Regions from separate parts of the Pseudoalteromonas sp. 2CM41L genome, predicted to be linked through region 1. Evidence: predicted binding sites of a transcription regulator. Region 1 holds the regulator's gene; the other holds the start of a gene.

Region 1 (4,575 bases):
GGATGACAAATTAAACTCTCAACTCCACCTAACGATTCTGCTAAGCTAAATTCTTTAAGGCTTGTTAAAAACGCCGCAGCATCATTCACATCGCCTTTAATATCAAAACTAACCATACCACCAAACCCGAGCTGTTGGGCTTTAGCAAGCGCATGTTGAGGATGCGATTCAAGGCCTGGGTAGTAAACTTGGCTAACATACTCAGAGCTTTCTAGGTATTTAGCAATTGCCAGGGCATTTTCTTGGTGCTGTTTTAAACGCACATTTAAAGTACGTAAACCACGTAACGTTAAATAGCTATCAAATGGTGCGCCGGTAATACCAATGTTATTGGCCCACCAAGCAAGCTCATCACCAAGCTCTTGTGTTGCAGCAACAACTGCACCGCCTACAACATCAGAATGGCCGTTTATATATTTAGTGGTTGAGTGCACAACAATATCTACGCCAAACTTAATTGGGTTTTGTAATGCCGGTGATAAAAAGGTGTTATCGGCGGCCACTAATGCACCGCACTGTTTTGCTATATCCGTCACGGCTTTAATATCCGTTAGGCGCAGCACAGGGTTACTTGGTGTTTCTATCCAAATTAATTTAGGTTTAATGGTTAAAATTTGTTCTAGGCTTTCTGGTTTAGTTAAATCAAGTACTTTAAGTTTAAGCAAGCCGCGCTTTTCTAACGACGTAAATAAACGGTAGCTGCCGCCATAACAATCGTGAGGAATAACCAATGTATCATCGTTATTTAATAACTGTGTGGCTAAGTGCACTGCTGCCATGCCCGTAGCAGTAATAATTCCGCGTGCGCCACCTTCAAGCTCTGCTAGAGTGTCAGCTAAAATATCGCGATTAGGATTACCACTGCGTCCATAGTCGTATGCGCGCTTAGTATCAAAATCGGCAAACGAATAAGTCGTCGATAAATAAATTGGCGGTACAACGGCGCCATGATGTTTATCGGCATCAACCCCATTTCGTACAGCAATGGTTGCTTTGTTTTTTTCGCTCATATTCGTCACCTGATTAATTTGGATGTTTAGACGTCTAAAAGAGTAAGTTATCCATTATAATAAGTCAAAGCTTTTAAAGCTCTAGATGGCTAAAAATAACAGATGTGTAAAGCTTCAATGAGGCTGTATTTACTATTACAGCCAGCTTATTAAGATAGATTGCTATCTATTATTTGACTATCTTTTTTAAAACGATAGAATTTCACGCATATTTACACGCTTTTTACGCCGTGTGAGAAATTAATAATCTGAGGCAACGATACATCTTATGGCTAAATGGAATGGTGAGTATATTCACCCATACGCAGAACACGGGAAAAAATCAGAGCAAGTTAAAAAGATCACCGTTTCGATCCCGCTAAATGTATTAAAAGTATTAACTGATGAGCGTACACGTCGTCAAATAAACAACCTGCGTCATGCAACAAACAGCGAGTTACTATGCGAAGCGTTTTTGCATGCCTTTACAGGCCAGCCATTACCTAATGATGATGACCTACGTAAAGATAACGCAGAAAAAGTACCTGAAGAAGTTAAAAAAATAATGCAAGAAATGGGTTTAGAAGTGCCTATTTTAGACGAAGAATAAAACGTCTTTTTAAACAAAAAAACCTCAGCATGCTGAGGTTTTTTTGTTTAAGCGCTATATATTACGCCATATAATTTTCCGGTAAGTCAATTTGTGCTACGCCCGATTCAACAGCAGCAATAGCAACCGCCTTGGCTATACGTGGTAATAAACGCGGGTCCATCGGTTTAGGAATAATGTAATCTGCACCAAATTCGAGCTTTTCTACACCCGCTGCTTTTAATACTTGCTCAGGCACTGGCTCTTTAGCAATACTACGAATAGCTTCAACAGCGGCTATTTTCATTTCATCGTTAATTGCGCTTGCACGTACATCAAGTGCACCACGGAAAATAAACGGGAAACATAAAACATTATTAACTTGGTTAGGGAAATCAGAACGCCCCGTTGCCATAATTAAGTCTTTACGTGCACTGTGCGCAAGCTCAGGTGCAATTTCAGGATCTGGGTTTGAACATGCAAACACCACTGGCTTATCGGCCATTAGTTTTAGATCTTCAGGTGCAAGTAAGTTAGGACCCGATACACCTACAAACACATCAGCATCAGCAATTACATCTTGTAGAGTACGCTTATCTGTATTGTTAGCAAAAAGCTGTTTGTATTCGTTTAAGTCATCGCGGCGAGTATGAATAACCCCTTTGCGGTCTAGCATATAAATATGTTCGCGCAGTGCACCACACTTAATTAACAGCTCCATACAAGCAACCGCTGCTGCGCCTGCACCTAAACATACAATAATGGCATCTTCTATTGATTTGCCCTGCACTTCTAAGGCGTTAAGCATACCTGCCGCAGTTACAATAGCGGTACCGTGTTGGTCATCATGAAAAACCGGAATACTGCAACGCTCAATAAGTGCTTTTTCAATTTCAAAACACTCTGGCGCTTTAATATCTTCTAAGTTAATACCACCAAACGTGTCGGCAATATTAGCCACTGTATTTATAAAGTCTTCGGTGGTGCGATGCTTAACTTCAATATCAATAGAATCTAAGCCAGCAAAACGTTTAAATAAAAGCGCCTTACCTTCCATAACAGGTTTAGAGGCTAATGGCCCCAAATTACCCAAACCTAAAATTGCCGTACCATTACTGATCACCGCAACCATATTACCTTTACCGGTATATTTATATGCATTGGCTGGGTCTGCTGCAATTTCGCGCACAGGCTCTGCAACACCAGGGCTGTATGCTAATGCTAAGTCTTGCACCGTTTCGGCTGGTTTTGTTAGCTCAATGCTGATTTTGCCTGGAACGGGGTGAGAGTGGTAGTGTAATGCTTGTTCACGAAAATCTGACATAACGCGATGGTATCCTGCAATTTAAGTTAAGTGAGAGGGAGTATGGGGCTAAGATACTCTTATTATTTTTAAATTCCAAGCAATATCAGGTCTATCCTGTTATATGCTATATCCGTTAATTTTAAGTGATTTATCAGCAACTTCGCTAAAAGTTATCAATATTAAACAAATAAAAATTCATTCAAAAAGTGCTTTTTGAGGTTCATTTTGCCCTGCCAATATTTTTGTAAAATAGCAGAATATTAAAATAGTAAAATGCACCAATATGGCGCGTTTATCACCGTTAAAAACAAATATCGCCACGATAAGCACTTTTAGCAGCTTGGTTAAAAATTAACGTATAAAAAATATAGAGAAGAATTGTGAGTTTGTCTGCAAAGGTTTATGCATATTCAGAATAAGAACAGGAAATAGTTATGCACACGTAGTACGGCAACAATCGGTAATTTTTTCGTAAAAATGATGAATTTTAGGCACAAAAAAAGCACCCTAAGGTGCTTTTTTTACTAAACAGCAATAATTACTTCTTGCTGCTAAGTGCACCGAAGCGCTTGTTGAAGCGATCAACACGGCCGCCAGTGTCTAAAATCTTTTGCTTACCAGTGTAAAACGGGTGACACGCAGAACATACGTCTAGGTGAATGTCTTTACAAAGAGTAGAACGAGTTTCGAATTTGTTTCCGCATGAACATGTTGCAGAAATTGCTTCGTACTTAGGGTGAATACCTTCTTTCATAGGAACCTCTAGTTAAGGCCGCATCGCTCTCCAAACCCGAAGTCTGGCACCATACGTCGTTAAAACAAATTTATAGGCCGCGGATTTTATCCAACTAGCTTGTCCCGCACAAGCTTTAATTACGCTTTTTGCCAAAAAAGTAACCAACCAGCGCTACCGCATCCATTTGTATGTAGGTTTTTAGCCTTATTTTTAGTACATTAAGCTATTACCCTTTATCACATGAGTTGTTATGCGTTTTGTTGAAGTTGCTATTAAAGTTCCGTTACCACGCACCTTTGATTATAAAATAGATGAACAACTCATCTCGCCCTCGGCGCCTATTATGCCAGGGATGCGTGTTTTAGTGCCTTTTGGCAATCAAAAGAAAGTAGCGGTTGTTCTCGCTCTTAAAACGCATACCGACGTACCAGATAACAAAATTAAAGCGGTTACTGAGGTTATTGACCAAACTCCTATTTTATCATCACAGCATTTAGAACTGCTTAGCTTTACTGCACGCTATTATTGCTATCCGCTCGGCGAAACCATACACATTGCGCTGCCAGGTGCGCTTCGCCAAGGTGAAAACCCAGATAAAACCAGCATTAACATGATTAGCCTTACCGAAAAAGGCGCAAAGGTTCCATCATTAAAAGCGAAAACTCAGCTAAATTTATTAAAGCAACTCGCGCAATCGGGTAAGTCGTCGATAACCGAGCTAAAAGCGCTCGGCTTTAGTAAAAAAACAATAGATGCCTTAATAGGTAAAGAGCTTATAACCCAAAGCATTGAGCATGATAATCAATGGCAAAGCGTTGCGCCCACAGTCGGCACCAAGCCAGTACTAAATAAAGAGCAAGCCGTAGCGTGCACTACAATAAATCAAAGTGTTGGCTTTAAGAGCTTTTTATTAGAAGGTGTGACAGGCAGTGGTAAAACCGAAGTGTATTTACAA
Region 2 (4,575 bases), on a different contig from region 1:
TCATAAATAGTATTGGGGGCTATTTAGATTAACACAAGGAAAAAGCACTGATTTTTGAAATTAAATTGTTACTTAAACTGATTTAAATTATAAGTTGTGCAAAGTTTATGCAAAGCCCATAAAATATGGGCTTTCAGACGTCTAGCCTTTAGCGTTTAGTCTGTGTACGAACAGCAATAGTCAGCAAAATCACTCACTTTTACTTTAAAGCTAACATTGGCATCAACATTAAATGATTCGCCCGCGATAAATGTTTTCCACTGCGTTTCGCCAGGTAATAAAATGTCCCACTGGCCGCCTAATAGCTCCATGAGTTCTTTTTTACTGGTATCAAATACAAATTCACCTGGTTGCATAAAACCTAGCGTTTTGGTTGTGCCATCGTTAAATACCACGGTACGGCTTGATACTTTACCGTCAAAATACACGTTCGCTTTTTTAATTACGCTTACATTTTCAAACTGAGACATCCTCACTCCTGTTGTATTATTTTATTTAATCGGCCACCACCTTGCCTGATAGGTCATAGCCTTGCAAGAAAAGCGCTGTGAAAATTACTCATCTGAAATTAAAACTCAAAAGGCTTTAAGCCAAAAAAGTACTACGTATTTCAAGCAGTGTGATTCAAGTATCTTAAGGCTACTACGCCACTTTATAACTCAGTTAGCAAAAAAAAAGCCCGCCCTGTTTTACACAGGGCGGGCTTTTAAATATTAAAGCTAACTATTAAAACAGTTCGTTTGCTTTATTTACAATGTTCTCTACTGTAAAGCCAAAGTGCTCAAACAGCTCACCAGCAGGTGCCGACTCACCAAAGGTAGTCATACCTACTACTGCGCCATTTAGGCCCACGTACTTGTACCAGTAATCAGCAATACCTGCTTCTACTGCTACGCGGCGTGTAACGGCTGCCGGTAGTACGCTTTCTTTGTACTGTGCGCTTTGCTCTTCAAATACATCAGTACATGGCATAGATACAACACGTACCTTTTTACCTTGGCTGCGTAGCTCTGTTGCAGAGTCTTGTGCTAGTTGCACCTCAGAACCTGTTGCAATAATAATTAGCTCTGGCTCGCCGTCACAGCTAAGGATGTAACCACCCTTTTTAACATCAGCTAATTGCTGAGCGTCACGCGCTTGTTGCTCAAGGCCTTGGCGAGTAAAGATAAGTGATGTAGGACCGTCTTTACGCTCAATAGCTTGTTGCCATGCAATTGCCGACTCAACTTGGTCACACGGGCGCCAGTTGTATAAGTTTGGTGTTAAACGCATGCTAGCAATTTGCTCTACCGGTTGGTGAGTTGGACCGTCTTCACCTAGGCCGATTGAATCATGCGTGTATACAAAAATGCTTGGTTGCTTCATTAGTGCAGCCATACGTACCGCATTTTTTGCGTATTCAACAAACATTAAGAACGTTGCACCGTAAGGAATAAAGCCTTTATGAAGGGCAATACCATTCATAATTGCCGACATACCAAACTCACGTACACCGTAGTAAACGTAGTTACCGCTTGCATCGTCTGCAGTTAGCCCTTTAGAGCCATCCCAAATTGTTAAGTTTGATCCAGCTAAATCGGCTGAGCCACCCATGAATTCTGGTAATAACGGGCCAAATGCATTTAATGCATTTTGCGACGCTTTACGAGATGCAGGGTTTGCAGGGTTTGCTTGTAGTTGCTCTATGTACGCTTGAGATTTTTCAGCCCAATCGCCTGGAAGTTCGTTATTAATACGGCGCTTATATTCAGCTGCAAGCTCTGGGAATGCCTTTGCGTATGCTGCAAATTTTTCGTCCCAGCTAGATTCAAGCTGTTGACCTTTTTCTTTGCTATCCCACTGTGCGTAAATATCATCAGGGATTTCAAATGCACCGCCAGACCAGCCTAAAAATTCGCGAGACGCTGTAATTTCGTCATCACCTAATGGCGCGCCGTGACAATCGTGGCTACCAGATTTATTAGGTGAACCGTAACCAATCACTGTTTTACAACAAATTAGTGATGGTTTGTCGGTAACACTTTGAGCCTCTGCTATTGCAGCACTAACAGCATCGCTGTCGTGGCCATCAACGTCACTTATTACATGCCAGCCGTACGCTTTAAAACGTGCTGGTGTATCGTCGCTAAACCAACCTTCTACTTCACCATCGATTGAAATACCGTTGTCATCCCAAAAAGCTACTAACTTGCCAAGGCCTAATGTGCCAGCAAGTGAACATGCTTCATGAGAAATACCTTCCATTAAACAACCGTCACCCATAAATGCATACGTGTAGTGATCAACAATGTCGTGGCCTTCACGGTTAAATTGTGCAGCAAGCGCTTTTTCAGCAATCGCCATACCTACCGCATTTGTGATCCCCTGACCTAGCGGGCCCGTAGTAGTTTCAATTCCTGGTGCATAACCGTACTCAGGGTGGCCTGGCGTTTTAGAATGCATTTGACGGAAGTTTTTAATTTCATCAAGTGGTAAGTCGTAACCAGTTAGGTGCAATAGAGAATAGATAAGCATTGAACCGTGGCCATTTGAAAGAATAAATCTGTCACGGTCAGCCCACTCTGGATTAGTTGGATTATGCTTTAGATAATCGCGCCATAATACTTCTGCGATATCGGCCATGCCCATAGGGGCTCCAGGGTGGCCAGATTTGGCCTTTTGTACTGCGTCCATTGACAAGACGCGAATAGCATTTGCAAGTTCTTTGCGAGATGGCATGAATTCTCCTACCTTTATGTGTATTTGCGCGGGTACTTATGTGTTCGTTAATACCCTTAAGTAACTTAAGAGCTGTTATAGCAACCATTCTTACTTAATGTGGGTGCAGTGTGCAATTAAAAACCCTATAAAAATGGGCTATTATGAATATTTTTTAAGACCAAAAAGTTATTACTCATTTTATTTAGACGTCTAGGCGTAAAAACACTATGCAAGGTGTTTTGTTTTAGATAAAATACGCCCCTTAATTTTTTAGCGCTAATACCGACGTTTGTGAAGCGCAATATTTGTGAGCAGAAATACAATGGCAAAACATTTATTTACTTCTGAATCTGTTTCTGAAGGTCATCCGGATAAAATCGCCGATCAAATCTCTGATGCGGTACTTGATGCTATCCTAGAGCAAGACTCTCATGCCCGTGTTGCGTGCGAAACTTACGTAAAAACCGGTATGGTTATGGTTGGTGGTGAAATTACCACTAGCGCATGGGTTGATATTGAAGAAATTACACGTAAAACAGTACGTGAAATTGGCTACACGCATTCAGACATGGGTTTCGATGCAGACTCGTGTGCAATTTTAAACACAATTGGTAAGCAGTCTCCTGATATTAACCAAGGTGTTGACCGTACTAGCCCAGAAGAACAAGGTGCTGGCGACCAAGGCTTAATGTTTGGTTATGCATGTAACGAAACAGAAGTACTGATGCCTGCGCCAATTACTTACTCACACCGTTTAGTACAGCGCCAAGCGCAAGTACGTAAAAGCGGCGAGCTTAACTGGTTACGCCCAGATGCAAAATCTCAAGTAACTTTTGCATACGAAAACGGCAAGCCAGTAGGTATTGATGCAGTTGTGCTTTCTACTCAGCACGCTGAAGAAATTTCGCAAAATGACTTAGTAGAAGCCGTGATGGAAACCATCATTAAGCCGGTACTTCCTGCAGAGCTTATTACTAGCGCGACTAAATTTTTCATTAACCCAACGGGTCGCTTTGTAATTGGCGGACCTATGGGCGATTGTGGTTTAACGGGTCGTAAAATCATCGTAGATACATACGGTGGTATGGCACGTCACGGTGGTGGTGCTTTCTCAGGTAAAGATCCATCAAAAGTTGACCGCTCAGCTGCATACGCTGCACGTTACGTAGCTAAAAACGTAGTGGCTGCAGGCCTTGCTGATAAGTGTGAGCTACAAGTATCTTACGCAATTGGTGTAGCAGAGCCTACCTCTATCAGCGTTGAAACCTTTGGTACAAGCAAGCTTGAAGAAGGTCGTTTAATTGAGCTTATTCGTGAGCACTTTGACCTACGCCCTTACGGCTTAATTCAAATGCTTGATTTAGAGCGCCCAATTTACCAACCAACAGCGGCATACGGTCACTTTGGTCGTGACGAATTCCCATGGGAACGTACAGATAAAGCAGACGCACTTCGCGCAGCTGCTGGCCTTTAAGCCAAAATGCATTAAATAATAAACGGCCCTTTTAAGGGCCGTTTTTATATCTAAAGCAAAGGCTAATTATACTATTTATATCAATTGCATTAATTTAGTTGTTTATCGTAGCACCCAGTAAATAGTGCAATAACAAAGGAATTTACGGCGTACAGTTATTTTATATAAATAATTTTAACGCAATCAGTGCGCTATTTAATACGCTAAACTAATCGTGTTTTGAATTAAATTGGTATTAGCTAGCCCTCGAATTTCGTACGGTTTTAGGTATATACTCTTTGCATAATAAAAGCTTAAGGGATAAGTAAATGGCCAATAATTTTCGCGTTATGTTTGTAGGACTCGCCGAGGGCACTGAGGCTAAAACGGCCTGCGTAAATTTAGCAAGTAAGCTAAAAACG

What was found. Region 1 encodes MetJ, which represses methionine synthesis genes. Its sites were predicted from a motif close to TAGACGTCTAGACGTCTA; they were not measured.
Region 2: metK (methionine adenosyltransferase) is a predicted target of MetJ. The motif match lies at 2,904-2,921, and genes of this name have one in related genera.

Annotation. Positions count from the first base shown of each region.
Region 1 covers NZ_JALNTN010000020.1:17,570-22,144, forward strand. The annotation lists gene metB (cystathionine gamma-synthase) at 1-1,010, opposite strand, end outside; gene metJ (met regulon transcriptional regulator MetJ) at 1,279-1,599, shown strand; gene MTF64_RS17885 (malic enzyme-like NAD(P)-binding protein) at 1,661-2,902, opposite strand; gene rpmE (50S ribosomal protein L31) at 3,423-3,638, opposite strand; gene priA (primosomal protein N') at 3,871-4,575, shown strand, end outside.
Region 2 covers NZ_JALNTN010000014.1:94,246-98,820, reverse strand. The annotation lists gene MTF64_RS15405 (pyrimidine/purine nucleoside phosphorylase) at 156-470, opposite strand; gene tkt (transketolase) at 727-2,718, opposite strand; gene metK (methionine adenosyltransferase) at 3,023-4,174, shown strand; gene MTF64_RS15390 (hypothetical protein) at 4,483-4,575, shown strand, end outside.